Laspinema palackyanum D2c: one gene and its partner. The protein of the gene in region 2 interacts with the protein of the main gene of each other region in a pairwise test. Links are inferred from orthologs where the notes say so. Each region holds a gene or a part of one and is shown on either strand. Other genes may lie near its edges.

The links.
Region 1: the proteins of gyrA (region 2) and gyrB interact in binary tests that used the Escherichia coli proteins (3 or more experiments, as listed by UniProt). The link is inferred for Laspinema palackyanum D2c from one-to-one orthologs.

The regions. Positions count from the first base shown.
Region 1 is NZ_JAMXFD010000024.1:33,395-36,647, reverse strand. Bases 223-3,144 are described here. They hold gyrB (DNA topoisomerase (ATP-hydrolyzing) subunit B), read right to left. Parts: upstream 2,693-3,144; coding sequence 752-2,692; downstream 223-751. Other genes in these bases: miaA (tRNA (adenosine(37)-N6)-dimethylallyltransferase MiaA), read left to right, coding at 2,915-3,144; NG795_RS21860 (cobalt-precorrin 5A hydrolase), read right to left, coding at 223-588. Outside these bases: more of NG795_RS21860, read right to left, coding at 1-222; more of miaA, read left to right, coding at 3,145-3,253. UniProt on the Escherichia coli protein: DNA gyrase negatively supercoils closed circular double-stranded DNA in an ATP-dependent manner to maintain chromosomes in an underwound state.
Region 2 is NZ_JAMXFD010000005.1:112,864-116,457, forward strand. What follows is about bases 304-3,566. They hold gyrA (DNA gyrase subunit A), read right to left. Parts: upstream 3,240-3,566; coding sequence 504-3,239; downstream 304-503. In the rest of the region: lnt (apolipoprotein N-acyltransferase), read right to left, coding at 1-266; NG795_RS08675 (histone deacetylase family protein), read left to right, coding at 3,588-3,594. UniProt on the Escherichia coli protein: A type II topoisomerase that negatively supercoils closed circular double-stranded (ds) DNA in an ATP-dependent manner to maintain chromosomes in an underwound state.

The DNA of each region.
Region 1 (3,253 bases), on a different replicon or contig from region 2:
TTGTGCGAAATGACGAGACTGACAAACTTGAGCGATCGCCGTTTCCACCACCTGCCGCGAGGTTCCTCGTTCGCAACCCACTCCCACCCACAAGACTCGCGGATGCCACTGCACCTTGGGAAATTCTGAATTTGGTGCAAATTGGCGTTGCATAGCACTAATCCAGACTCTTGCCTTGGCGGGTTTTGGATCATCCTGCAATTCTAGGATGAATGGATGATTTTCGGGTAAATTCTCTTGCCAGAGGGTGCAACCCACTTCTTGGATGACTTCTACGGGTTCCTTCCGGGCGATCGCCGCACTGACAGCAGTCCACTGACCCTCCCCTCGGTTCCAGCCAAAGGGTACGCCTAGCACATCAATTCCGGGCAATTTCAACGCCGAGGATGCGCCGGTGAGGACGGGGGTTGCACCGATTTGAGCGGCGACTGCCTGAGTTAGGGAGTCAGCACCCCCTTGATGTCCACTACATACACTAATGGTAAATTTCCCCGCTTCATCAACCAGAGAGAGTAATCGTTTGACTCCAGAAGGCGTAACGGCGATCGCGGCGATCGGCTGATAATCTTCAAACCCTAACAATTTCAACGGACAATTCCTGATATTCAACGCGCCAGTCTATTCCATTTATCCGCTATAGGGGGGCAGTTTTTATACTGCCCCTATCCTATCGGATGTTCTGCCTAAAATGAACTCAGTCCTGAGTAGATTCCGGTGACTCACCCTACCCTTGACTCAGGACCACTGACCCTTAAATATCCAGATCCATGAGTTTGAGTTGAGGACCGTAGGTTTCGATGAATTCGCGACGGGGTGCAACCCGATCGCCCATTAACACCGTAAACACGCGATCGGCTTCTGCCGCATCCTCAATTTCCACCCGCTTCAAGGTGCGACTTTCTGGATTCATCGTCGTTTCCCAGAGTTGAGTTGGCATCATTTCACCCAACCCTTTGAACCGCTGAATCGTGTAGTTGGCATTGGCGGGGAATTCGTTGCGGACTAGGTTTTGCAGTTCGCGATCGCTGTAACAGTAGAAATGATTCCGGCCCCGTTCTACTTTATACAGCGGCGGACAAGCAATATAAACATACCCTTGATCCACCATATCCCGTTGATAGCGATAGAAGAAGGTGAGGAGCAATGTGCGGATGTGAGCCCCATCTACATCAGCGTCAGTCATGATAATGATACGATGATAGCGCAGTTGTGAGGAGTCAAACTCTTCCCCTTTAATCCCTAAACCGAGGGCGGCGATTAAGGCTTGGATTTCGGTATTTTTGTAAATCTTGGCATCATCGGTTTTTTCGATGTTCAAGATTTTACCGCGCAAGGGGAGGATGGCTTGGAAACGGCGATCGCGTCCTTGTTTGGCACTGCCTCCCGCACTATCCCCTTCTACAATGTAGATTTCACTTTCACTGGGGTCTTTGGTACTACAATCCGCCAGTTTTCCAGGCAAGGGAGAGGATTCTAAAACCGATTTCCGGCGAACCAATTCCCGGGCGCGTCGGGCAGCTTCTGCGGCATTAAATGCTTGAAGGGCGCGTTCTAAAATGGCATCCGCCACACTGGGGCGAAATTCTAAATACTCGGTGAGCACTTCACCCACCAAAGAATCGACAATTCCCCGGACTTCGGTATTGCCTAATTTAGTCTTGGTTTGTCCTTCAAATTCTGGGTCCGGCACTTTCACGGAAATCACGGCCGTTAACCCTTCCCGAATATGCTCACCGCCGAGGTTGGAATCTCCTTCTTTGAGTTTATTCCGTTTGCGAGCGATCGCATTCATCGTCCGAGTCAGAACGGCTTTCAATCCTTCTAAGTGCGTTCCGCCATCAATGGTCCGGATGTTATTGGCAAATCCCAAAACGTTATCCGTATAAGCATCGATGCACCATTGCAACGAGACTTCCACATGAACATTATTACGTTCGCCTTCAACGTAAATAATTTCTTCATGAAGGGGCTGTTTGTCTCGGTTCATGTATTCTACATATTCCCGAATTCCCCCTTCATAACAATAGGTTTCAACTCTGGGCTCATTATTTTTGAGCAGGTCAATCCGATTATCAGAAAACGTAATTTTAACCCCAGCATTGAGGTAGGCCAGTTCGCGCAATCGTCCTGCTACAGTGCTGTAATCAAATTCAATGCCGGTACTGAAAATTTGCAGGTCCGGTTTAAAGCAAACGGAGGTTCCAGTGCGATTTTCTTTAATCGGTTTGGCTTCCAATTCTCCAATGGCTGCACCCCGTTCATACCGTTGGGTATGGACTTTTTTCTCCCGCCAAACTGTGACTTCCACCCATTCCGATAAGGCGTTAACCACGGAGATACCCACCCCGTGTAATCCTCCAGAGACTTTATAACCGCCCCCTCCAAATTTACCTCCGGCGTGGAGGACAGTCATGACGGTTTCCAGGGCGGACCTCCCTGTTTTAGAATGGACGTCGGTCGGAATGCCTCGACCGTCATCGGTTACGGTACAAGAGCCATCCGGGTTAAACTCGATTTCAATATGGGTACAGTGGCCAGCAAGCGCCTCATCGATCGAGTTGTCCACAACCTCGTAAACTAGATGGTGGAGTCCTCGGGGTCCGGTGGTCCCGATGTACATCCCCGGTCGCTTGCGTACTGCTTCGAGTCCTTCAAGAACTTGTATTTGGTCAGCGCTGTAGTTGCTGGTCATACCACGATAGCTCCATTAATCAGGCTTTTGCAGCCCACAAAGTGTCAGAATACCAAAAACTGTCAAAATTATAACATTAAACGGTTGTCAGCGATGATAGCCCAATTAGAAGAGAAATTTTTTGGGGGGATGCAGGGGGGATTGGAGTGATGGGGAGGATGGGGAGAATCGGGAAGATGGGGGGGATGAGTAAGGACAAATGACCAAGGACAAATGACGATCATGCCTAAATTAATTGTAATTTGTGGGGCGACGGCGACGGGGAAATCCAGTCTGGCATTGGATTTGGCCCAGCGTCTGGGGTCGCCAATTTTGAGTGCGGATTCCCGTCAGGTGTATCGCGAGTTCGATATTGGGACCGCTAAACCCACCGCTGGCGATCGCAGGAAGGTCCCTCATTATCTCCTGGATATTTGTGATCCGACGGATAATTTAACCGTGGCGGATTATCAGGACCAGGCGATGAAGGCGATCGCTGAGGTTCATCGCCAAAATCAAGTCCCCTTATTAGTCGGAGGGACCGGATTGTATTTGAAAGCGGTGGTTAAGGGGTTAAAAATT
Region 2 (3,594 bases):
ATGAAGGTCCAACAAAAGGATGCGATCGCTAAACTTGCCAGCCAAGGAACCCCCAACCAAGTCATCGGATGAATTCCGGTAATCCAAAACAAGGCTATTCCGTGATATCCGATTCCCCATAATAAAGGCAATCCTAAAAATTTCCCCTGCCAGATTCGCTGACTTTCTGATGGGTTTTCTCCGGTTTTGACTAGGAGAATCCACAGGGGAACTAAGGCAATCCAAGCTAAGGGCCAAGCATTGAAGGGGGCGGGGGTTAATCCCATTAAAATACCCCCGAATAAAGCGGCGGCTAATCGCCAGAAACTGTTGGATTTTAAAGTAAGGTTGAGAGTATTTAACACGGGTATTTGTTCTGAATTGTGTTTTTTGATAATATAAATTAGTTATAAAGAAAGCGAGCATCCGGCTCGCTTTTTCTATTATAAACTGATTGTAAGTTACTACAACCGGCAGGGTAAAAAACCTGCCAGTTGTGGCAACTTTTAACGGTTCAGAGAGATTTAATTTTCCTCTTCGGTTCCGTTGTCCGGGGTGAGGTCATCTTCCTCACCAGATACGGTGACTACATCAACTCCAGCTTCGATATCCATGTCGATTGCGTTGTCCGTGGTGAGGTCATCTTCTTCACCGGATGCGGGAACTAAGGCCACTCCGGCGATCGCATCCGAAGAATCGAGACGCTGAACTCTCACCCCTCGGGCCGATCGCGACTGAGAAGAAATCGCCTTACTCGCCTGCCGAATGATAATCCCGCGATTGGTCACAATCATCAATTCATCATCTTCATTGACAATTCGTAAAGCCGCGAGACGGTCTTTTTCATTGCGGAACTTGATTGCACAAACGCCTTTTCCGGCCCGTCGTTGTAGGCGGAATTGCGTCACCGGAACCCGTTTACCAAACCCGCCAGTAGTAATCACCAAGGCCCAAGGTCCTGGATAGGAAGAGGTTTCGGCAATGTTCTCTTCTTCCCCTTCGGTCTCCTCAGTTTGCAGATCGGTTTCTTCCTGTTCGAGTTCGATATCGAGTTCTGCATCGAGTTCTACATCGAGTTCGAGATTTTCATCCTCGATCGCCTCCTCCATTGCAGCAGTCACTTGAGAGGGGAGCACATCCATGCTAATAATATTATCCCCTTTCCGGAGGTTCATGGATTTCACCCCTCGGGTGGCGCGACCCAGAGGACGGAGTTGTTTATGATCCGCTTTGAAATGAATCGCCATTCCCTTCGCGGAACCGATGATAATGGTATCTTCGGGTCGCGATTTCCGGACCCAACGCAATTCGTCGCCCTCGGATAAAGAGATAGCAATTAATCCATTGGCGCGGATATTAGAAAAGGCAGAGAGGGCAGTTTTTTTAATGTAACCGCCTTTAGTGAGCATCACTAAATATTCATCATCGGAGAATTCTTCCACCGAGACAAGAGAGGTGATTTTTTCATTAAAGGGAATCGGCAACATTTGAGTAATTGCCATGCCTCGGGCGGTGCGAGACCCGGTGGGAATTTGATAGGCATTCAGGGAGTACACCACCCCGCGATCGCTGAAGAACAAAATGGCATCATGGTCGCGACAGGTTAAGAAATGGGCAATTCCATCATCCTCTTTAATCTTCGCCCCAGATTTGCCTCGGGTGGCCCGACTTTGCGCCTCGAAGGTATTCACCGGCATCCGTTTGATATACCCTTGTTCCGTAATCATCACCAGGGCTTTTTCATTAGCGATTAAGTCGGTAACATCGATTTCACCTTCGGCGTGTTCGATGACGGTGCGACGGGGGGTGGAAAACTTGGCTTTGAGTTCTGTCGCTTCGTTTTCAATGATTTCTAACACCCGTTCCCGTCTTGCCAAAATATCCCGCAAATCGGTGATAGTCAGTTGCAGGTCATCGTGTTCTTGTTGAATTTTATCGGCTTCTAATGCGGTTAAGCGGCGCAATTGCATTTGCAAAATGGCGTCCGCTTGAACTTCAGAAAATTCATAAGTAACGATTAATTCTTGTTTAGCGCTGGGGGTATCTGCTGCCCGTCGAATTAGTGCAATAATGCTATCTAAATTCTCTAGGGCAATTAACAATCCCTGTAACAGATGGTCCCGTTCTTCTGCTTTTCGCAGTTCATAGCGCGTCCGGCGTTCGATGGTTTCGATGCGGAATTCTAGGAAGACGGTGAGGAACTGTCTGAGGGTGAGTAATTGCGGTTCGCTGTTGACCAGCGCCAGCATATTCGCTCCGAAATTGGCCTGTAAGGGGGTTTGTTTGTACAGGTTATTGAGGACGACGCGAGGGTAGGCATCGCGCTTGAGTTCGATGACAATTCGCATCCCGTCGCGATCGCTCTCATCCCGGATATCCGAGATGCCTTCGAGACGCTTCTCGTTAACCATCTCGGCGATGCGTTCAATCATCGATGCCTTATTCGTTTGGTAAGGCAACTCGGTAATCACGATCGCGTCTCTGTCGGGACGTCCGCGATGTTCGATAGTTTCAATAGTCGCGACACCGCGCATGGTGATCGAACCCCGTCCGGTGGTATAGGCTTCCCGAATGCTGCCCACGCCCAGAATCTGGCCGCCGGTGGGAAAATCCGGACCGGGGATATATTGCATCAACTCAATATCTGTAATCTCAGGATTGTTAATCAGTGCGACTAACCCATCGAGAAGTTCTCCCAAGTTGTGGGGAGGAATATTGGTTGCCATCCCCACGGCGATACCCGAGGAACCGTTGAGTAAGAGTTGGGGGACGCGGGTGGGTAGAACAATCGGTTCTTGCTGCGATCCATCAAAGTTATCAATGAAATCGACGGTTTCTTGGTCGATATCCCGCAACATGGCATCCATGCTCAGGGACTGGAGACGACATTCCGTATAACGCATGGCTGCCGGAGGGTCGTTGTCAATGGAGCCGAAGTTACCGTGACCATTGATGAGCGGCGATCGCATGGAAAAATCTTGGGCCATCCGCACCAAGGCATCGTAAACCGCTGTATCGCCGTGTGGATGGTACTTACCGAGGACTTCCCCGACCACACGAGCGCATTTACGAAAGGGGCGGTCTGGGGTCAAGCCCAACTCGTGCATGGCATAGAGAATCCGCCTGTGTACAGGCTTGAGACCATCCCTAGCATCTGGGAGCGCCCGACCCACGATCACGCTCATGGCGTATTCGAGGTAGGACTGTTGCATTTCATTCCGCAGATCCGTCGGGATTATCCGCTCCTGGGAGGTGGTCATAAGATGAAAAACTCCAAAAATGTGAGACTAAATAACAATGAGCTACAGAACCGATTTGATGCTACCTCGCATCGAAATATTGCTAAATTCTGATAAATATTTTAACATAGATTGACCAAATTTTGCCCAAAGCTGACGGCTTAAAATACCCTGATTTGTGGAGTGTTATTTGAGCGGGGATAATTATCAGTGGAGGGTGCTCAGTGGAGGGAGTTCAGTGAATAGTTGTCTGGGGGGAGTGGACAGTTCTTAGCGGTCAGTGGACAATGAAAAATAGACCCTGAAGAAATTGCCTCAGACCCAGGACATAAGACCAAGGACATAAGACCCATGACAAATGACCAAGGACTGTTTT